One region of the Brachybacterium sp. genome, then DNA from elsewhere that is predicted to be linked to it. Evidence: riboswitches for the same ligand, from Rfam matches in the RefSeq annotation. Region 1 holds a riboswitch; the other holds the start of a gene.
What was found. A riboswitch is a leader RNA that binds a small molecule or an ion and turns the genes downstream of it on or off. The one in region 1 is predicted to bind FMN.

Region 1 (11,083 bases):
CGTGGATCTCGGACGCCGGCATCGCGATGGTGGTGGGACTGGTGCTGTTCCTCCTGCCAGCCGGTGCGGCACGGGGCGTGAGGCTGCTCGACTGGGAATCCGCCGCGAAGCTGCCCTGGGGCGTGCTGCTGCTGTTCGGCGGCGGCCTCGCCCTGTCCGCACAGTTCAGCTCCTCAGGCCTGACCGAATGGATCGGCGAGGTCACCGAGGGCGTCGGCGGACTGCCCGTGGTGCTGATCGTGGCGGTCGTCGCCGCCGGCGTCCTCTTCCTGACCGAGCTGACCTCGAACACTGCCACCGCCGCGACCTTCCTGCCGCTCGCCACGGCCGTGGCCGTCGGCACCGGGATCGACCCGATGCTGCTCGCGATCCCCGTCGCGATCGCCGCGACCTGCGCCTTCATGCTCCCTGTCGCGACGCCCCCGAACGCGATCGCCTACGGCTCCGGTTATGTCACGATCCCGCAGATGGCCAAGGCCGGGCTGTGGCTGAACCTGATCGGGATCGTGCTGGTGACCGCCACCACGATGGGCCTGGCGGTATGGGTGTTCGGGCTCGTCTACTGACGCCCCCGGAGAGCTCTCGCGACAGCCATCAGCGGTGCCACCGTAGACTCGACCCATCATGCGACTGCTCTTCGCCGGCACCCCAGAGGCCGCACTTCCTTCCCTGCGCACCCTGCTCGACTCGCACCATGAGGTCGTCGGGGTGCTCACCCGACCCGACGCACCCTCCGGTCGCGGCCGCAGGCTCACCCCCTCACCGGTGAAGACCCTCGCCCTCGAGGCGGGCGTCCCAGTGCTCGAGCCGACCACGCTGCGCGACGAGACGGTCCAGCAGCAGATCCGCGAGCTCGCCCCTGACGCCGCGCCCGTGGTCGCCTACGGGAACCTGGTCCCGCAGGCCGCTCTCGACATCCCCCGCCACGGGTGGGTGAACCTCCACTTCTCATTGTTGCCGTCCTGGCGCGGCGCGGCGCCCGCCCAGCGCGCGGTGCTCTCCGGCCGGCAGGAGACCGGCATGAGCGTGTTCCGCCTCGAGAAGGGACTGGACACGGGGGATCTGATCGCCACGGCACCCACCCTGATCGGTGAGTTCGAGACCTCCGGCGAGCTGCTGGAGCGGATGGCGATCGACGGCGCCCCCGTGCTGCTGAGCGCACTGGACGCGCTCGAGGCCGGCACCGCGGTGCTCACACCCCAGGACCATGCACTGGCCACCCACGCCGCGAAGCTCACCACCGCCGAAGCCGAGATCGACTGGACGGTCCCCGCCGAACGAGTCGAGGCCCACATCCGGGGGATGAGCCCGCAGCCCGGCGCATGGACGTTGCTGGACGGCGCCCGCACGAAGATCCTGGGCGTCGAACGCGCCCCGGAGCACCCTCCGCTGCCACCCGGACAGATCGCGGCCACCAAGCGCCAGATGCTTGTGGGCACCGGCACCGGGGTGATCGCCCTGGCGACCCTCGCCCCGGCCGGCAAGCGGCCGATGCGGGCCGCGGACTGGGCCCGCGGTGCGGGCCTCGCCCCCGATGCCCGATTCACCAGCCAGTCGCAGGACGGAGTCACCGCATGAACCAGGACCGACGCAGCAATCAGGACCGCGGCCGACGCGACGAGAACCCGCAGCGAGACCAGCGCGACCAGCACGGCCGTTCCCGCTCCGGCTCGCGCGGGCAGGGAGGCCCCCGCCGCGGCTATTCCGAGTCACGGCCGGCCGAGCGGGCACGCCGCTCCACCCCCTCCCGCCAGGTCGCCTTCGAAGGGCTGCGGATGGTGCGCGAGGAGGACTCCTACGCGAACCTGGTGCTGCCCCGGCTGCTGCGCAGCCACCACGTCTCCGGCCGCGACGCCGCCTTCACCACCGAGCTGTTCTACGGCTCCCTGCGCGCACAGGGACGGCTCGACGCGGTCATCACCGCCTGCGTGGATCGCCCACTGGCCAAGATCGACCCGCCGCTGCTGGACGTCATCCGGCTCGGCGCCTACCAGCTGCTGGACATGAGCGTCGCCCCACACGCGGCGACCTCCGAGACCGTGGCCCTGGCCCGTTCCGTGGTCGGCGCCGGTGCGGCGAGCTTCGCCAACGCCGTGCTGCGCCGGGTGGGGGAGAAGGACCTCGAGCAGTGGCTGCTCGAGGTCGCCCCCGACCGCGAGCAGGATCCCACCGGGCACCTCGCCGTGGTGCACTCCCATCCGCGCTGGGTGGTCCGCGCCCTGAGCGACGCGCTGGCCGGCCACGGCCGCTCGCGCGACGAGATCGATGAACTGCTGGCCGCCCAGAACGCGGCGCCGGCGGTCTCCCTCGTGATGCGACCGGGCCTCACCGATCTCGACGAGCTGATCGACCACGGCGCGAGCCAGGGCCGGCTGAGCATCTTCGCGGCCTCCTGGCCCTCCGGCGACCCCGGCGGCATGGACCCGGTCAAGGAGGGCCGCGTCGCCGTGCAGGACGAGGGCAGCCAGCTCGCCGCCCTCGCCCTCGCGCTCGGCGCCGACGACCTGGTCCTCGCCGAGGACCACCACTGGCTGGACCTCTGCGCAGGCCCCGGCGGCAAGGCCGCGCTGCTGGGCGGGCTGACCGTCGGCCATGACGCGGACCTGCTGGCGGTCGAGCTCCAGGAGCATCGCACCGAGCTCGTCAACCGGGCCGTGGCGACGCTGCAGGAGGCCGGCTGCGAGATCACCACCCGCACCGCCGACGGCACCACCATCGGCAGCGAGCTGCCCGGCCGCTTCTCCCGCGTCCTCGCCGACGTCCCCTGCTCCGGGCTCGGTGCCCTGCGGCGCCGCCCCGAAGCCCGCTGGCGCCGCACCCCCGCCGACATCGGCCAGCTGGGCGGGATCCAGCGCGGGCTGCTCACCTCGGCCCTGGACGCCGCCGCGCCCGGGGGAGTGGTGGCCTATGTGACCTGCTCCCCGCACCTGGCCGAGACCCGCCTGATCGTCGCCGACGTGCTCAAGCGGCGCGACGACATCGAGCAGCTCGACGCGCGCGACGCGGTGCGCGCCGGGATGCTCCCCGCAGTCCGGCAGGACGTCGAGCTGGGCGAGGGCCCCGCGGTCCAGCTGTGGCCCCACGTCCACGGCACCGATGCGATGTACATCCACCTGCTGCGCAAGCAGCCCGCCCCCACCGAGGAAGGACTCCCGACGGCATGATCACCCCGTACTCGACCGACGGCCACTACATCCACCCCAGCATCCTCAACGCCGACTTCATGAGCATCGGCAGCGAGCTCGACAAGATCTCCAGCGCCGACAGCGTCCACGTCGATGTGATGGACAACCATTTCGTGCCGAACCTGACCTTCGGTCCCTCGATGGTCGAGCAGATCGTCGAGCGCAGCACGATCCCGGTCGATGCGCACCTGATGATCGCCGACGCCGACACCGAGGCTCCCGCCTATGCGGAGGCCGGTGCCGCGTCCGTCACCTTCCACCTGGAGGCCGCCCGGGCCCCGGTCAAGCTCGCCCGTGACCTGCGCAGGAAGAACGTGCAGGTCGGCGTCGGCCTTCGACCTGCTTCCGCGGTCGAGCCGATCCTCGACATCATCGGCGAGTTCGACATGCTGCTGATCATGACCGTCGAGCCCGGCTTCGGCGGCCAGAGCTTCCTGGACACCATGCTCCCCAAGATCCGTCGGGCGCGCGCGGCGATCAGCGGGGCCAACCTCGAGGTGTCGATCCAGGTCGACGGCGGGGTCAGCCGGGAGACCATCGAGCGCTGCGCGGAGGCCGGGGCGAACGTCTTCGTGGCGGGGTCTGCGATCTATCGGGCCCAGGATGCGGCCGCTGAGATCTCTGCCCTGCGCGAACTTGCCCGGGGCCACGCCGCCCATTGACCTGCGGCTGCGCCGCCCCCTGACCTGCGCCACGCCGCCCACTGACCTGCGGCTGCGCCTCCTGCTGATCAGCGCGGTCGCCTCCACCGTGTCCCCCGCCCCGTCACCTGCGTTCATGCGCTCTCCGGTGGCGGGGCCGACGGTCTAGGATGATCTGGTCACGACCAGTGACGTGCTCCGGGGTCGGTGAAATTCCGAGCCGGCGGTGATAGTCCGCGACCCGCTTCGGCGGTGGAGCCGGTGAAATTCCGGCGCCGACAGTACAGCCTGGATGAGAGGCGCACGTCCTGCATGTCCCAGGGCGCCCTCGGCGCGCGCTGGCGCCATGCCGGAACCCTTTTCCCCCGGAGCCACTGCATCCGACGGCGAAAGGACCGACATGGATTTTCTGCAGTGGCTCTTCGACGCGCGAATCGATTTCGCGGGCGGACAGTTCCTACTCCTGCGAGAGGTGCTCGGCAACGTCTTCGGACTGCTCAGCGCCCTCGGCGGCATGCGACGGAAGGTATGGGCCTGGCCCATCGGCATCGTCGGCAATGTGCTGCTGCTGACGGTGTTCATGGGCTCGGTGTTCGGCAACCCGAACTCCGTGGACCTGCTGGGGCAGGCCGGACGCCAGGTGATGTTCATCGCCACCAGCATCTACGGCTGGCAGCGGTGGCGGCAGGCGAAGCACGACGGCGGCACCGCAGTGGAGCCCGAGTGGGCCTCCTGGGGGACTCGCGTCCTGCTGCTGGTCGCGCTGGTGGGCGGCACCGCAGCGCTGACCCCCCTGTTCCGGATGCTCGGCTCCTATGAGCCGGTCTGGGCTGACGCCTGGATCTTCATGGGCAGCCTGCTGGCGACCTTCGGGATGGCCAAGGGCTGGGTCGAGTTCTGGCTGATCTGGGTCGCGGTCGACATCGTCGGCGTCCCGCTGCTGCTCGATGCCGGGTACTACGCGAGCGCATTCATGTATCTCTTCTACGGAGCCTTCACCCTGACGGGGTTCTTCGTCTGGTGGGGTGTGCGCAGCCGCCGCCAGGTGGAGGAGACGCGGGTGACGGTGGAGACCGCCCATCTCGATCCCACGGTGCGCAAGGAGTGACTCGCCTTCCAGCAGGTGGTCCTCTGAACGGGCCACCTGCCGGAACGCGTATCCTGTCGGCGTGAAGGATTTCGAGGCACTGTTCGCCGAGCTGACTGAGAAGGCCCGTACCCGACCTGAGGGGTCGGGCACCGTCCGCGAACTCGATGGCGGGGTCCATCAGATCGGCAAGAAGATCGTCGAAGAGGCCGCCGAGGTGTGGATGGCCTGCGAGCACGAGACCCATGAGGACGCCGCCATGGAGATCAGCCAGCTGCTCTATCACGTGCAGGTGATGATGATCGCCAAGGGCATCTCGCTCGAAGACGTCTACCGACAGCTCTGACCCGCCAGCTCTGACCCACCAGCTCCGACCCGCGCCGGTCTGCGGTCGAAGGTTCGCACCCGGTCCCGCGGTCTCCGGCTCTTCCGCCGTTGCCTCCGCATCCTCCGGGCTTGCAGCGTCTCGCCGCCTCCATCCTGTTCCTCTCCGTCCCACCCCCACTCGTGGCCGCCGCGGCGGCCGAGGAGGATCCGTGCTCCGCATCGCCGTCCCCAACAAGGGCGCCCTGTCCGATCCCGCCGCCGATCTGCTCCAGGAGGCCGGCTACCGGCGCCGCGGCACGGCCAAGGAGCTCGTCGTGGTCGACGAGGAGAACGGCGTCGAGCTGTTCCACCTGCGCCCGCGGGACATCGCGGTGTACGTGGGCTCCGGCACGGTGGACGTCGGCATCACCGGCCAGGACATGCTGCTGGACTCCCGCACCCCGGCCGATGAGATCCTGCCGCTGGGCTTCGCGCGGTCGACCTTCCGCTTCGCCGCGCCAGCGGGAACCCGCCGCGACGCCTCGGAGCTGCAGGGCGCCCGCATCGCCACCAGCTACGAGAACCTCGTCGAGGACTACCTCGCCGAGCGCGGCGTCACCGCCGAGGTGGTGCACCTCGACGGGGCCGTCGAATCCTCGATCCGGCTCGGGGTCGCGGATGTGATCGCCGATGTCGTCGAGACCGGCAGCACGCTCCGCCAGGCGGGCCTCGAGCCCTTCGGCGAGGCGATCATGACCAGCGAAGCGGTCCTCTTCTCCCGCCCCGGGCTCGAGCTCGACGAGGACGGCACCCACTCCCTCGAGGTCCTCGCGCGACGCATCCGCGGGGTGCTGGTGGCGCGCGAGTACGTGATGCTCGACTACGACATCCCCACGGCCCTGCTCGAGCGCGCCGTCGAGATCACCCCCGGCCTGCAGTCTCCGACGGTCTCCCCGCTGCACGGCGGGGAGTGGTCCGCGGTGCGCGCGATGGTGGACACCCGCTCCGCCCACCGCATGATGGATGACCTCTACGACGCCGGGGCCCGCGCGATCCTGGTCACCGCGATCCAGGCCTGCCGCATCTGAGACGCCGATGAGCACCCCCGCAGCGGATCAGCAGCCGGGGGAGAGCCGTGCCTCGATCGTGCTGCGTCCCCGGGCGGTACGGGTGGCCGCCTACCTCAGCGCCACCATCGTGATGGCGGGGATGATCGGCGGCGCGGTGATGATCACCAGCTTCCAATGGGGTGGACGGCTCGGACTGGTCGCCGTCGGCGTGCTGGTCTTCATCTTCTGCCATCTCGAGGCCTCGGTGACGGTCACCGCCCGCCCCGAGGTGCTGGTCGTGCGCAACCTGATGAGCACCCGCACCCTGGAGTGGGCCGAGGTGATCGGGATCAGCTTCCCGATGGGCGACCCCTGGGCGCACCTGGACCTGGCCGACGGCTCGACCCTCGCCCTGCACGCGATACAGCGCTACGACGGCGATCGGGCGATCGCCGCTGCGCATCTGCTGCTGGGGCTGGTGCAGGAACGGGGCGAAGCGGTCGGCGACTGAGCTCGATCGTCGTCACGAGGCTCTCGGGGCCTGAGATCGGTCCTCGCAACGAGGCTCTCAGGGCCTGAGCTCGGTCGTCGGGCTGGGGGCTCAGGGACCGGCGTCAGGCCCGCGGCGCGAGGGACGCGGCGCAGCGTCCCGCGAGCGCCGCGTACTGGAACGCCCAGGGATCCTCCGCCAGAGTGCGACCCATCGTGGTCATCCGCACCGGCATGTCCTCCAGCGCATCCCGCAGGCCCTTGGCATCGACCTCGGTGAGCTGGTGCCGCACTCCGCGCTTCTCCGCCGGCTTGAGGATCGTGGTTTTCACCTGTTTCCGTACAGACTCATGAAATGCGTTGTACCGGCTGTCGTTGCGGGGGAGCACGGGCAGGTGGACAGGGGCGAGCAGCGCACGGCCATAGGTGGTCGAAGAATGATGGGACAGGCCCCGATGTCGCTTGCGCTCATCGGCACCGGAGACCCGCAGCGTCGCGACGGGGCGGCCGCCGAGCACCGAGGCGGCATGGACCGCCTCGGCCGCCTGCACTCCGGAGAATCCCCAGCCGGTTCCGGTGCCCAGATTGCCGGGCCCCTGGATCACGATCGCGACGTCGGCGCCGACCACGTGCTTCGCCCCGAGCAGCGCCGAGTGCACGGTCACTGCTTCGAGGTCGCCGCCGAAGGACTGCCCGGCGCTGATCACCGAGGCCAACAGATCCGCTTCCCGCAGCCGGGCCGCGATGCGGGAGTAGGCCGCCGGCAGCGCGGCGGCGTCGGTGTGCACGTAGGCGATCTTCGCGGTGCGCCGCTCGGCCCGGATGCCCGCAATGATGGCGGGCAGCGAGGAGTGGAGATCCGCGACCACCACCGGCATCCCGTCGATGCTCTTCGCGGCGCGGACCGTCTCGTAGTGCTCCCCGTCGGGATCGTCGAGCGCGTCGACCATGGTCTGCATCGGGGTGTACCTGGCCTTGACCATGTGGCCGCTGGTCTCCGTCGCCTCGGGAAGCACATCGAGGCGGGCCACCACCATGGCGTCCCCGCCGGTGCCCAGCTCGCGGCGCAGGGCATTGGTGTTCAGCAGCACCCGTTCGCCCAGCTGGGGCTGACCGGTCAGCTCTCGGAAGGCGATCGCGGTGATCGTCCCCGCATCGTCATCGAGCTCGATCTCGAACCGATCCACACCGTGCCAGGAGCTCAGTGCGTCCTTCACGGTTCCCCGTTCCCATCGCAGCATGAGCACAGCCTAGAGCCGCGGCGCGGAAGCGGCCCATTCGGCCGGTCCGGACGGATAGTCTGACCGGGTGGCTTCGAAGAATGTGGAGAGACTCCTCAACGTCATCATGACGATCGGCTCACGGCGACGGATCGATCGCGCCAAGCTCTTCTCCGTCATCCCCGATTACGCGAATGCGGTCTCCGACCAGGCCGCGGAGCGGATGTTCGAGCGCGACAAGGCCGCCATCCTCGAGCTCGGCCTGCCCCTGGCGACCGAGCGCGATGTGCTCGACGAGAACACGGTGTACTACCGGATCGAGACGGCACGCTCCGGAGCGGTGCTGGATCTCACCACGGAGGAGTACACGGTGCTGCTCGCGGCGAGCCGTGCCTGGGATGCGGCAGCAGCCGGCGGAGCGGCCCGCCGGGTCCGCTCCAAGCTGCTGAGCCTCGGGCATGACGCCGACCCCGATCTGCTGCGACGCACCCCGCGCGGTGCGGTCGAGTCGCTGCCCGTGCTCTCGCCGCTGCTGGACTCGGTCGTGGGCGGCAGGTCCGTCCGCTTCACCTATCGCGCCACCCACGGAGCCCCGGCGGAGCGCCGGGTCGAGCCCTGGGTCGTCGGGGTGCACGAGGGCCACTGGTACATCTACGGCTGGGACCTGGATCGTTCTGCGCCACGCCTCTTCCGTGCCTCGCGCATCGAATCCTTCCCGGCTGACCTCGCTGCGGCTCAGCAGCCCCGGCCCGAGGACACGGATCTCTCCGGAGTCCTCGGGCGCATGCTCGACAGTGACGACCGGGATTCCGCGGTGCTGCGCGCAGCACCGTACAAGGCACTGTCGCTGCGCGACCGGGCGGGGGCGCCGCTCGAGGCTGAGCGCCTCACGCTGCCGAGCCTCCCGCGTCCCGCCGCTCGTCGCCTGCTGCTGGGCGATATCCGCTGGGTCGAGCTGCTCGAGCCGCAGCCCTGGCGGGAGGAGCTCGCCCAGGTGCTGAGCTCGATCGCGGACCTGCATGCGCAGGAGCCGCAGCTCTCGGAGCTCCAGGAGGCGACCGGCCGCCCGACGCCCAGGATCCGGCTCACCCCGCAGAGCGGCGACCACCTCTCACGGCTGATCTCCGCCGCGTCCTATGTGCTCAGCCGTGGCGAGGCTGATCTGGCGGAGCTGGCCGAAGCCCTCGACATCACTGAGAAGCAGCTGGTGACAGATCTGCAGGTGCTGTTCGTCTGCGGCGATATGGGTGACGGCTGGGAGGACCTGATCGAGGCGGAGTGGGAGCACGGAACGGTGCGGGTGCGCAACGCCGAGCCGCTCCGTCGTGCCCTGAGCCTCAGCGCAGTGGAGATCACCGCGCTGCTAGCAGGGCTGGCAGCTCTCGAGCCCGTCGCAGGCCAGGCCGAGCAGACAGTGGCCGCGGCACGAGCGAAGCTGCTGGCCGGTGTGACCGGCAGCCCCGACGACTCCGCGCAGGTGCCCACTCGATCCGACCTGGCCGACGCGATCACCGCCGACGAGATGGCCGCCCGCACCGCGGACCGCGCGGAGACGGTCCTCGCCGCTGTGCATGGCGCGCTGCGCGCGCAGCCCGGCGCGGAGGACGGACAGCTCGTGATCCGCTATTCCTCCTCCGACCGGCCCGGCACCAGCGTGCGCAGGATCCGGCCGCTGCGCATCGAGAGCGATGGCGTGCGCTCCTACCTGCTCGCCGACTGCGAGCTCGCCGGGGCCCAGCGCCGGTTCCGCCTGGACCGCGTGGTCGAGATCCTGCCCGCCGGCACCGCCATTAGCCGCGCCGACGCGGGGGAGCAGCAGGCCCTGGCCGGGCGCGTCGAGGGGGAGGTCTGGCTCCGGCTCGAACCTGCCGGGCATTGGATCGCCGAGTCGTTCGGGGCCGCCGAGATGCGGGACGGCGGGGACGGCGAGGCCTTCGCCCGGCTGGACTCGCCGCTGCTGGCGCCGCTGGTGGATGCGGTGCTGGAATCCGCCGGTGCGGCCGAGGTGCTCTCGCCGTGTGATCTCAGAGACACGATCGTGACCGTTGCAAGAGATGGCGCGGTACGTCACACCTCGTAGGAGCCGTTACGCTGGGACGACCCGCCGTGCGGTGGGCCGAGTCGCCACCGTGGCGACCCGTCCGGCGCCCAGTCCGCTGTGGGATGATAGGTGCGCCCGCGCCGTCTCGTGGCGCTGTTGAAAGGGACTTCCATGAACTTCTTCCGCAACCCCTGGGCGATCGTCCTGCTGATCGTGCTGGTGATCCTTCTGTTCGGGGCCAACAAGCTCCCGGGTCTCGCCCGCAACATGGGCAAGTCGATGCGCATCTTCAAGAGTGAGGTCGAGGAGCTCCGCGGCGAGGAGAAGCCCGCCGACGAGGACGAGGAGGACGATCGTCCGGCCCGCTCCACGCGCCCGCGTGAGGACCGCGACAGCCGTTCCCACGACGACCGCGAGTACAACCCTCGCGATGACGCGGACCGCGGCCGCGAGCCGATCCGCGCCCACGACGACGACGATTCCTACCGTCGCGACTGAGCATCTCGGCGCAGAGCGCGCCGTCGACAGCGGGCCCGGGTGGGAGACCGTCCGGACCCGGAGCGCTGGGAGGAAGCAGACCCGTGGCGAGTGATACGCAGGGACGCGAGCAGACCGAATCGGAGCCCGCGAATAAGTCACGCAGGGACCCCGAAGGACGGATGTCGCTCGGCGAGCATCTCGTCGAGCTGCGCAACAGGCTGATGATCAGCGCGATCACCGTCCTGCTGCTCTCCATCGTGGGCTGGTTCCTGTTCCCGTGGGTCTTCGACGCCGTCAAGGCGCCGATCGAGGCAGCCAGCGAGGACTCCGAGCTCCAGTCGCTGATCAACTTCCAGGGCGTGGGCCAGGGCCTGAACGTCAAGCTGCAGATGGCCGCGTACATCGGCCTGATCCTGTCCTCACCGATGATCATCGCCCAGATCTGGCTGTTCGTGATGCCGGGCCTGCACAAGAACGAGCGCAAGTACGCCATCGGCTTCTTCGGCAGCGCGATCCCGCTGTTCTTCGTCGGCTGCGTGGCCGGTTACTGGGCCGTCAGCCAGCTGGTGCCGGTGCTGATGAGCT
Region 2 (11,083 bases), on a different contig from region 1:
CGAGCCGGGCCAGGGTCAGGCGCACACGGCGGGGGCCGCGACGTTCCTTCTCCGCCGGATTCGCGATCCCACTGGTCTTCTTCGGGCTGCGGCTCGCGCCCTTGGCCGCGGAGCCACGGCCCGCACCCATCGGGGACTCGGCCGGCGAGGACGTGTCCTCGAAGGCCGGGAGCTTGGTGGTGGACTCGGCCGGGCTGGGGGACCCGGAGGCTGTCCTGGACTCACTGGTGCTCACGGGTCACTCCTGGTTCGGGTCGGCGTCGCCCTGCGGCGACTGGTCGGACTCGTCAGAGCCTAGAACATCAGCCTCGTCGGCCACACCCTCGGGCGCGCCCTGCGAGGAGATCTCCACAGCATCCTCGCCTGCGCCGTCGACAGCGCCCTCGGCCACCTCAGCAGCCTCGGCAACTCCAGCTGCGTCGGTGCTCACGTCGGCGTCGATGATCTCGGGTGCCTCGGCGTCCTCGTCGTCGACCTCGGTCTCCTGGCCGGTGGTGACCAGCAGGATGCGGTCGCCCTTGTCGGGCTTGGCGAAGACGACGCCCATGGTGGTGCGGCCCTTGGCCGGGACCTCGGCGACCTTGGAGCGGACCACGCGGCCGCGCTCCATGACCACCAGCAGCTCGTCGGACTCCTCGACGACGGCGGCACCGACGAGGTGGCCGCGGTCGTCGGGCAGCTTCGCGACCCGGATGCCCAGGCCGCCACGACCCTGCAGGCGGTACTCGTCGACGCTGGTGCGCTTGGCGAAGCCGCCGTCGGTCACGGTGACCACGAAGGTGTCCGGACGCACCACGTCCATGGCCAGCAGCTGGTCGTCATGGCGGAACTTCATGCCGGTGACGCCGCTGGTGGCGCGGCCCGTCGGGCGCATCGTGCCGTCATCCGCAGGCATCCGCACGGACTGGCCGTTGCGGGAGACCAGCAGGATCTCGTCGTCGGCGTTCACGGCGCGGGCCGCGATCACGCGGTCCGGGCGGGTGCCGTCGACGCCGTCGACCTCGCGCAGGTTGATCGCGATGATGCCGCCGGTGCGGTTCGAGTCGAAGGCAGACATAGCCGTCTTCTTGACCAGGCCCGACTCGGTCGCGAGCACGAGGTACTGGGCGTCCTCGTAGCTGTCGATCGCGAGCACCGAGGCGATGTGCTCGTCCGGCTGGAAGGCCATCAGGTTCGCGACGTGCTGGCCCTTCGCGTCCCGCGGCGCCTCGGGCAGCTCGTAGCCCTTGGAGCGGTAGACACGGCCCTGGTTGGTGAAGAACAGCAGCCAGCGGTGCGTGGTCGTAGTGAAGAAGTGCTCGACCACGTCGTCCTCGCGCAGCGACGCGCCGCGGACCCCCTTGCCGCCCCGCTTCTGGGCGCGGTACTGGTCCTCACGGGTGCGCTTGACGTAGCCGCCGCGCGTGATGGTGACGACCACATCCTCCTCGGGGATCAGGTCCTCCATCGCCATGTCTCCGGCGAAGGGGAGGATCTGGGTGCGACGGTCATCGCCGTAGCGGTCCACGATCTCGGCGAGCTCCTCGGAGACGATCTCGCGCTGCCGCACGGGCGAGGCCAGGATCGCGGTGTACTCCTCGATCAGGGCCTGCAGCTTGTCGTGCTCCTCGATGATCTTCTGGCGCTCCAGGGCGGCCAGGCGGCGCAGCTGCATCGCGAGGATCGCATTGGCCTGGATCTCGTCGATCTCGAGCAGATTCATCAGGCCCGTGCGCGCCTCATCGACGTCCGGGGAGCGGCGGATCAGCGCGATGACCTCGTCGAGCGCGTCGAGCGCCTTGAGGTAGCCGCGGAAGACGTGGATCTGCTCCTCGGCCTTGCGCAGGCGGAACTTCGTGCGGCGCACGATGACGTCGATCTGGTGCTTGGTCCACTCGCGCACGAAGGAGTCGATCGACAGGGTGCGGGGCACCCCGTTCGCGAGCGCCAGCATGTTCGCGGAGAAGTTCTCCTGCAGCTGGGTGTGCTTGAAGAGGTTGTTGAGCACCACCTTCGCGACGGCGTCGCGCTTGAGGGTGATGACCAGACGCTGGCCGGTGCGGCCGGAGGTCTCGTCGGTGATGTCGGCGATGCCCTGGATTTTGCCGAGCTTGACCATCTCGGCGATCTTGCGCGCGAGGTTGTCGGGGTTGACCTGGTAGGGCAGCTCGGTGACCACGAGGGTCATGCGGCCGTTGATCTCCTCGGTGGAGACCACGGCGCGCTGGGTGATGGAGCCACGGCCGGTGCGGTAGGCGTCCTCGATGCCGGAGGTGCCCACGATGGTGGCGCCGGAGGGGAAGTCAGGTCCCTTGATGAAGCGCAGGCAGGCCTCGAGCAGCTCGGGCTTGGTGGCCTCGTGGTTGGTCAGCAGCCACTGCACGGCCTCGGCGACCTCGCGCAGGTTGTGCGGCGGGATGTTGGTGGCCATGCCGACGGCGATCCCGGAGGAGCCGTTGACCAGCAGGTTCGGGAAGCGGGCGGGAAGCACCGTGGGCTCGTCGACGGTGTTGTCGTAGTTGCCCTGCATATCGACCGTCTCCTGGTCGATGTCGCGCACCAGCTCGAGGGCCAGCGGGGCCATCTTGCACTCGGTGTATCGCGGGGCGGCGGCGCCGTCATCACCGGCGGAGCCGAAGTTGCCCTGGCCCAGGATCAGCGGATAGCGCAGCGACCAGGGCTGCACCAGGCGCACCATGGCGTCGTAGATGGCGCTGTCGCCGTGGGGGTGGTAGTTGCCCATGACCTCGCCGACGACCTTCGCGGACTTCGAGAAGGAGCGGTCGGGGCGGTAGCCGCCGTCGTACATCGCGTAGACGATGCGGCGGTGGACGGGCTTGAGACCGTCGCGGACGTCCGGCAGAGCGCGCGAGACGATGACGCTCATCGCGTAGTCGAGGTAGGAGCGCTGCATCTCCTGATTCAGATCGACCTGCGTGATGCGGTCGACCTCGTGCTCGTCCAGCGGATCCACCAGGGTGACCGTGCGCGAGGCGGCCTCCTCGGCGGAGATCTCGTGGGCGCCCTCGGGCGTCTCCTGGCCACCGATGCCGGCGCTCTGCGCGGGGGTGGTCTCCTCGCCCGGGGTCTGCTCCGGGCTCGGGTCCTGGTCGGGGCGCGGGGTCTCGTCTGGGTTCTGCGGGGTGTCACTCATGGGGCACAGGGCCTTTCCGGTGGGGCCGATGGGTCAGGGGCTCCCGGGGGCGCACGGCGGGCCGGCGCCGCCCCGGGGGCCGACGATCAGATGTCGAGGAAGCGGACGTCCTTGGCGTTCTCCTGGATGAAGCGGCGCCGGGACTCGACGTCATCCCCCATCAGGACGGAGAAGATGGTGTCCGCATCGGCGGCCTCATCGACCGTGACCTGCTTCAGCGTGCGCGTGTTGGTGTCCATGGTGGTGGACTGGAGTTCCTTCCAGTCCATCTCGCCCAGACCCTTGTAGCGCTGGATGCCGTTGTCCCGGGGGATCCGACGGCCCGCCGCGCGGCCCGCCTCGAGACGCTCGTCCCGCTCGACGTCGCTGAAGACGTACTCGTGCGGGGCGTTGGACCACTTCAGGCGGAACAGCGGCGGCATCGCGATGAACACATGGCCCAGCTCGATCAGCGGTCGCATGTAGCGGAACAGGAGCGTCAGCAGCAGGGTGCAGATGTGCTGGCCGTCGACGTCGGCATCCGCCATCAGGATGATCTTGTGGTACCTCAGCTTGGTGGCGTCGAAGTCCTCGCCGATGCCGGTGCCGAAGGCGGTGATCAGGGACCTGACCTCCTGGTTGTCCAGGGCCCGGTCCAGACGCGCCTTCTCGACGTTCAGGATCTTTCCGCGGATGGGCAGGATCGCCTGGGTGCGCGGATCCCGGCCCATCACGGCCGAGCCGCCGGCGGAGTCGCCCTCGACGATGAAGATCTCGGACTCGGCGGGGTTGCGCGAGGCGCAGTCGCGCAGCTTGCCGGGCATGCCGCCGGTCTCCAGCGGGGACTTGCGACGGGTGGCGTCGCGGGCCTTGCGGGCCGCCTCGCGGGCGGCCGCGGCGGCCTGGCCCTTCATGACGATGGACTTGGCCTCCTGCGGGTGGGAGACGAACCAGTCCTGGAGCTGATCGGTCATCACCTTGACCATGAAGGTGCGGGCGATGGTGTTGCCGAGCTTGGTCTTGGTCTGGCCCTCGAACTGCGGCTCGCCGAGCTTCACGGAGATGACCGCGGTCAGACCCTCGCGGATGTCCTCGCCGGTGAGGTTGGCGTCCTTCTCCTTGAGCAGGCCCTGGGCGCGGCCGTAGCGGTTCACGATCGAGGTGAGCGAGGAGCGGAAGCCCTCCTCGTGGGTGCCGCCCTCGTGGGTGTTGATCGTGTTGGCGTAGGTGTGCACTGACTCCGAGTAGGCGCCGGTCCACTGCATCGCGACCTCGACGCTGATGTGCGCGTCGGTGTCCTCGGACTCGAAGGAGATGATGTCGGGGTGGATCACCTCGGCCCGCTTGGAGGTGTTGATGAACTCGACGAAGTCCTGCAGGCCGCGCTCGTAGTGGTACGAGATGGTGCGGGGGCCCTTGTCCTTCTCGGCGCCCTCCGCCTCGAGCTCGACGTCGACGATGTCGTCCTCGCCGTCGTCTCCCTGTTCCGGGAGGCGCTCGTCGGTCAGGGTGATGCGCAGTCCCTTGTTCAGGAACGCCATCTGCTGGAACCGCTTGCGCAGCGTCTCGAAGTCGTAGACGGTCTCGTCGAAGATCTCGTCGTCGGCCCAGAAGCTGATGGTGGTGCCGGTCTCGGTGGCCTCCTCGCCCTTCTCGAGCGGGGCCAGCGGGACGCCGCGGCTGTACGCCTGGCGCCAGACGTAACCCTGGCGGCGGATCTCGACCTCCATCCGGATGGACAGGGCGTTGACCACGGAGGAGCCGACGCCGTGCAGACCGCCGGAGACCGCATAGCCGCCGCCGCCGAACTTGCCGCCGGCGTGCAGGACGGTGAGCACGAGCTCGACCGCAGGCTTGCCCTCGGTGGGGTGCATGTCCACCGGGATGCCGCGGGCGTGGTCCACCACGCGCACGCCGCCGTCGGCCAGCAGCGTGACCTCGATGGTGTCGCCGTGACCGGCCATCGCCTCGTCCACCGAGTTGTCGACGATCTCCTGGACCATGTGGTGCAGGCCGCGCTCACCAGTGGAGCCGATGTACATGCCCGGACGCTTGCGGACCGCCTCGAGGCCCTCGAGGACCGTGATGTCCGAGGCCTCGTAGTGCTCGGGCGCACGGGCCGCACGCTCTCCGGCGGTGGGCTCCGTCGAGCCGGACTCGACCGGCACGGCACCCTCGCCCGGCACGGGGGTTGGGTCCGTCGTGCCCACGGGCACGTCCTGATCGGGCATGGGGCGGTCGCTGTCGCTCACCTGATGTGGCTCCTCGCAGTCCAGGGTCCCTCGGTCGGGAGAGCGCCGAGGGTGGTTCAGCAGACCAGGCGGACGGGACCGCCGACTCTTCGCACAGGCGGCCCACTGATGCCCGCGCGCGTGCGCGCGTGAGACATCCGTAGGCCACGGCGATCGAGCCGACAGCATCGAGTCCACGAGGACGTCGGAGGACGTCGGCCGAACCTCCCTGATTCTAGCGGAAATCGTCTCCTGAACCTATTCTCATGGCCAGTTCTGTGGACAACGCGACCCGGAACGGCCCTCAGATGGCCTGGAACCCCCTCGATTTCGACATCAACCTCCGTGGGACGGGGTCCCGTACCCCTCCCCGGGTCCTGTCGCGGCACAGGGGCGCCTGGCGTGCTCGCACCAGACGCCCCGATAGCCTCGGGCTCGCGGGAGCTCCCCTCAGCCTCGCGGGAGCTCCGAGGAGGCTCCGGCGCCGCTCCCGTTCAGCTCTCTCAGCACGCTCGCGGTGATCAGCGCAGCGGCCACCGCCTCGTAGCCCTTGTCCTCGCGCGAGTCCGCAAGCCCCGCCCGATCGAGCGCCTGCTCCTCGTCGTCGCAGGTCAGCAGGCCGAATCCGATCGGCACGCCGTGATCCAGGGCGACCCGGTTCAGGCCGTCCGTCGCCGCGGAGCACACATACTCGAAGTGCGGGGTGCCGCCGCGGATCACGACGCCGAGCGCCACGACCGCGTCGTGCTCGCGGGCCAGGGCGTCCGCGATCACCGGCAGCTCGAAGGAGCCGGGGGCGCGCACGACGGTCGGGGCGGTGATGCCGGCTTCGGCGGCGCCTCGCAGAGCGCCGGCGAGCAGTCCGTCCATGACCTGCTCATGCCAGGACGCCGCGACGATCGCGAGCCGGGTGGTGGGCTGGTGGGGGATCTGGGTGGTGGGGCTTCCGTGGCCGCTCATGCGGTCTCTCCTTCGAGGTGGGTGGTGGGGAGGTCGGGGAGATCGCGGAGGCGATGTCCCAGTCGGTCCCGCTTGGTGGTCAGATAGGTGAGGTTCTCAGGGGTCGGATGGGTGGTGAGGTCGGTGGTGCCGGCGACCTCGACGCCCCCGCCCACCAGGGCGTGGGCCTTCTCGGGGTTGTGGGTGAGCAGCTCGACGGCGCGCACCCCGAGGTGGGCGAGGATGCCGGGGACCGCGGCGAAGGAGCGGGCGTCCACCGGCAGGCCGAGGTCGAGGTTCGCGTCGACGGTGTCCCGCCCTGCGTCCTGCAGGGCGTAGGCGCGCAGCTTCTCGACCAGGCCGATGCCGCGGCCCTCATGGCCGCGCAGCAGGATCAGCACCCCTCGCCCGGCCGCGTCGATGCGGGCCAGGGACTCCTGCAGCTGGGGACCGCAGTCGCAGCGGCGGGAGCCGAAGACATCCCCGGTGACGCATTCGGAGTGCACCCGGGTGAGCACCGGGCCACCGGCGGTGACGTCTCCGCGCACCAGCACCAGGTGCTCGGCGGTGCCCTCGCGCACGGCGAGCGCCTGGAAGGTGCCGTGAGGGGTGGGCAGCGGGACCGGCGCCGTGATCTCGAGGGCTGGCTGATCCTCCCGCCTGCGGTATGCGGCGAGGTGCTCGATCGAGATCATCGCCAGGCCGTGCTCGTCGGCGAACTCGCGCAGGGCGGGGCCGCGCATCATCTCGCCGTCGTCGTGGACGAGCTCGACGATCATCCCCACCGCGGGCAGGCCGGCGAGGCGGGTGAGGTCGACGGCCGCCTCGGTGTGGCCGCGACGTTCGAGCACGCCGCCGGGCTTCGCGCGCAGAGGGAGCACGTGACCGGGACGGATGAGGTCTCCGGGCACGGTGTCCGCTCCGGCGAGGACCCGGAGGGTGCGGGCACGGTCGGAGGCGCTGATGCCGGTGGTCACGCCCTCGCTAGCGTCGACGCTCACGGTGTAGGCGGTGCGCAGCGGGTCGGCGTTCTCCCGCACCATGAGCGGCAGCTCGAGGGCGTCGGCCCGCTCTCCGCTCATCGGGGCGCACAGCAGACCGCTCGAGTGGCGCACGGCGAAGCCGATCAGGGCGGGGGTCGCGGCGGAGGCGGCCAGGATCAGGTCGCCCTCGTTCTCGCGGTCCTCGTCGTCGACGACGACCACGGCGTGACCGGCGGCGATCGCGGCGATCGCCTCCTCGACGGGATCCAGGCGCAGGGCGGTCATCGGGTCTCCTCAGTGGTGGGCAGCAGGCTTGCGGTGAGCTTCTCGACGTACTTCGCCAGCACGTCCACCTCGAGGTTCACGCGGTCGCCGACGTCGCGGCCACCGAGGGTGGTGCGGGCGAGGGTCTCGGGGATCAGGCCGATCGTGACCTGGTCTCCCTCGATCTCGGCGACGGTGAGGCTCACGCCGTCCACGGCGAGGGAGCCCTTCGCCACGACGTAACGCGCCAGACCGGCAGGCAGCGCGAGGTGCAGCAGGGTGGTCCCCTCCGCCTCCTCACGCCCGCTGACCTCGCCGACGCCGTCGACGTGGCCCTGCACGATGTGGCCGTCCAGGCGGCCGCCCGCCCGCACGCATCGCTCGAGATTCACGCGGTGCCCGGGCGCGAGGTCGCCGAGGGAGGTCGCGGCGAGGGTGGTGGAGATGACGTCCGCGCTCCAGAGCTCGCCCTCGTGCGCGGTCACGGTCAGGCAGCAGCCGTTCACGGCGATCGAGTCGCCGAGGGCGATGCCATCGAGCACGTGCGGGGAACGGATCTGCAGGCGGGTGGGATCGGCGCCCGGGGTGAGCGACTCGACGGTGCCGAGCTCTTCGATGATGCCGGTGAACATGAGGGTCCTTCCAGGTCAGGCGGGATGGGTAAGGCGGTGGGGACCAGACAGTGGGGATCAGACGGTGCGAATCTGACGGTGCGGTTCAGGCGATGCGGTTCAGGTGTCGCACGTCAGACGGCGCTAGTTGGCTGGTGGAGAGGGCCGGATGCGGGGGCGGAGGGTGAGGCGCAGATCCGTCGGCCCCTCCGGTGAGCGCAGCGGAGTGACATCGACCAGGTCCAGATCGAGCCGGTCGGTGAGGGTGGTGATGGAGAGGTCCGCGACGGCGGGGCGGCCGGCCCCGAGCAGCGTCGGGGCGAGGTGGAGGATCAGCTCATCCACCAGGCCCTCCCGCAGGAAGGCGGCGGCGAGGGTGGGCCCTCCTTCGAGCAGCACATGCCGGGCACCGCGATCGAACAGCTCCGCGAGGGCGGCCGACGGGTCGCGGGTGAGCAGCCGGATCTCCTCGCCGGCACCGTCGATGGCGGGCAGCGTGGGCGCCTCGCCGATGCCCATCACGGCCCGCAGCGGCTGTCGCGGATGCAGTGTCCCGTCGGGCCGACGGGCCGTGAGGGCTGGGTGGTCGATCCGGGCCGTGCCGGTGCCCACCAGCACGGTGTCGCAGGTGGTGCGCAGGAGGTGGACCTCTTCGCGGGCTGCGGGGCCGGTGATCCACTGGCTGGTGCCGTCGGCGGCGGCCGCGCGGCCATCGAGGGTGAGGGCGATCTTGGCGGTGACCAGGGGACGCTCGTGCCGCAGTCCGTGTTCCCAGCCTCGGTTGAGGGCTGCCGCAGCGCCGGCGAGATCGTCCGGTACGTCGAGCACGACGTCGATCCCGGCCTCGCGCAGGCGCTGGATGCCGCCACTCGCGACGGGGTTCGGATCGCGGCGGGCGATGATCACCCGGTGGATGCCGGCCTCGATCAGCGCCTCGGCGCAAGGGCCGGTGCGGCCCACATGGTTGCAGGGCTCGAGGGTGACCACGGCGGTCGCACCGGTCACGGGGACGGTCGCGCGGGAGAGGGCGTCGGCCTCGGCGTGCGGGGTGCCGGCGCCTCGATGGTGACCCTCGGCGAGGACCTCTCCGGCGGGGCTCAGCAGCACACAGCCCACACGGGGGTTCGGGCCCAGGGGCACCACGGGATCGGCCGCGATCTCGAGGGCTCGGCGCAGGGCCTGCCGCTCGGCATCCTTCAACATGGTCTCTCCTCCGGTCCGCTGCTCGCGGTCCCGGAGGGAGAGGAAGGGTGTGCGGAGACGACGTCACCCAGGGGTCACCGTACGGCGCACCGAGGTGCGCGATGGCGGATCGCCCGGGGACATCGTTCGCGTGCGCTTCCCATCCGGACTCTTACCGTCGGTCCAGGAGTTTCACCTGGTCAGCCGAGGGCCAGAGGCCATCGGGTCGCGGACTATCACCGCCGGCTCGGAATTTCACCGACCCCAGTGCACGCGAGCTTCATCAGCTCGTCAGGAGCCACCGTAGCAGGGCGCCGCCGGGAGATGACGGGGCGTGAACTGCGCATCACATCAGCCGGGACATCGTCCCCGTCCCTCACAGCATGTCGATCAGGCACTGCCTCATCCGCTGATCTCCTGCCGTTCGTCCCTCACAGCACGTCGATCAGCCGTAGGTGTCCCGGGGGCCGCGCCAGGTCACGGTGCGGCGGCCCTTCTTCCAGGTGCGCTCGGCCGCGGCGGGACCGGTCACCTTCAGCTCGGAGATCACATGGGAGCCCACATGCTCCTCGATCGTGGTGATCAGCTGGGGAGTGAGCATCCGCAGCTGCGAGGCCCAGGCAGAGGAGGACGCGCTGACCACCAGCACACCGTCGTCGAGGGACACCGGGCGGCAGTGGGTGGCGAGCCGTTCGCCGACGATCTCGTCCCACTCCTCGAGCACCCGCCCGGCGTTCATCCCCGCATTCCAGCCGAGGTTTCCCAGCACCTTCTTCAGCACGTTCTCGATCCCCTGCGGATCGCGCGGGTCGGGCCGGGATCCAGAATAGCCTGGGGCCCGGCCGGAACGGTCTCGCACGTCCCTGGCCTGCGTCTTCGCGGAGATGGGGAACAGTCCGCGGTCCCGAGCCGCGGCCCGAGAGCGGTTCACCGTGCGCCGGGCGAGCTCGAAGGGATCCTGCGGGGTGGGAAGCTGCGGCGGATCGAAGAGCACCTCGACGGCAGCGCCAGAGCGGTTCGCATAATCGTCGGCGGTGTGGTCGTCGGCGTCGTACGGATCGAACGAGCGGATGCTCGGCTCGAATCCAGATGCACGATCCGGCTCGTGGTCCGGCATCCGGCGGACCTCCGGGCGGTCACGACCCGGCCGGGTCGCGGACTGATCCGCCGCAGATCGCCGCGCGGGCGGAGGCGTGGATCCGCGCTCAGTCTCGGCGGCTGAGCTGTTCCCGCCGGACCAGGTGCCCAGGTCATAGGGGTTCGCGAGGCGGGGACGGGCAGTTCCGTCACCGCGGCCAGCACCGCCTTTTCGGCTCGTTCCACCGGCACGGCCCGTCACAGCCCGCCGCCGTTCTGACGTGGCACTGCCTCTCCCAGGCTCACCTCGACCACGTGGATCTCGCCGTCCAGAGAATCTGGGATGTCGGAATCGTTGGCGGTGGTGATCAGCACCTGGGAGGCACCGGTGACGATCCGACCCAGCCGCTCGCGGCGATAGGCGTCGAGCTCGCTGAACACGTCATCGAGGATCAGGATCGGCTCGCCGTCACCGAGATCCCCTTCTTCGAGACGCAGCAGATCGTAGGAGGCCAGCCTCAGGGCGAGGGCGAGCGACCAGGACTCGCCATGGCTCGCATAGCCCTTGGCCGGGAACTCGTGCAGCCGGATCTCCATGTCGTCGCGGTGGGGTCCGGTGAGGGTGGCCCCGCGATCGATCTCCTCGTCGTGCCGGGCGGCGAGCATCTCCAGCATCCGGTCGTG

Region 2: linked by a shared signal. The riboswitch ahead of ribD (bifunctional diaminohydroxyphosphoribosylaminopyrimidine deaminase/5-amino-6-(5-phosphoribosylamino)uracil reductase RibD) and the one ahead of pnuC (nicotinamide riboside transporter PnuC) in region 1 are both predicted to bind FMN.

What each region holds. Positions count from the first base shown of each region.
Region 1 is NZ_JBQDLF010000001.1:160,551-171,633, forward strand. It holds gene ACTH43_RS00765 (SLC13 family permease) at 1-566, shown strand, start outside; gene fmt (methionyl-tRNA formyltransferase) at 625-1,578, shown strand; gene ACTH43_RS00775 (transcription antitermination factor NusB) at 1,575-3,164, shown strand; gene rpe (ribulose-phosphate 3-epimerase) at 3,161-3,847, shown strand; FMN riboswitch at 4,017-4,134, shown strand; gene pnuC (nicotinamide riboside transporter PnuC) at 4,227-4,934, shown strand; gene ACTH43_RS00790 (phosphoribosyl-ATP diphosphatase) at 4,996-5,259, shown strand; gene hisG (ATP phosphoribosyltransferase) at 5,450-6,307, shown strand; gene ACTH43_RS00800 (PH domain-containing protein) at 6,315-6,779, shown strand; gene ACTH43_RS00805 (DUF3866 family protein) at 6,883-7,998, opposite strand; gene ACTH43_RS00810 (WYL domain-containing protein) at 8,066-10,057, shown strand; gene tatA (Sec-independent protein translocase subunit TatA) at 10,190-10,516, shown strand; gene tatC (twin-arginine translocase subunit TatC) at 10,678-11,083, shown strand, end outside.
Region 2 is NZ_JBQDLF010000024.1:39,601-50,683, reverse strand. It holds gene ACTH43_RS10825 (DUF3566 domain-containing protein) at 1-235, opposite strand, end outside; gene gyrA (DNA gyrase subunit A) at 239-3,133, opposite strand; gene gyrB (DNA topoisomerase (ATP-hydrolyzing) subunit B) at 3,220-5,364, opposite strand; gene ribH (6,7-dimethyl-8-ribityllumazine synthase) at 5,794-6,303, opposite strand; gene ACTH43_RS10805 (bifunctional 3,4-dihydroxy-2-butanone-4-phosphate synthase/GTP cyclohydrolase II) at 6,300-7,550, opposite strand; gene ACTH43_RS10800 (riboflavin synthase) at 7,547-8,161, opposite strand; gene ribD (bifunctional diaminohydroxyphosphoribosylaminopyrimidine deaminase/5-amino-6-(5-phosphoribosylamino)uracil reductase RibD) at 8,285-9,343, opposite strand; FMN riboswitch at 9,470-9,599, opposite strand; gene ACTH43_RS10790 (DciA family protein) at 9,768-10,439, opposite strand; gene recF (DNA replication/repair protein RecF) at 10,658-11,083, opposite strand, start outside.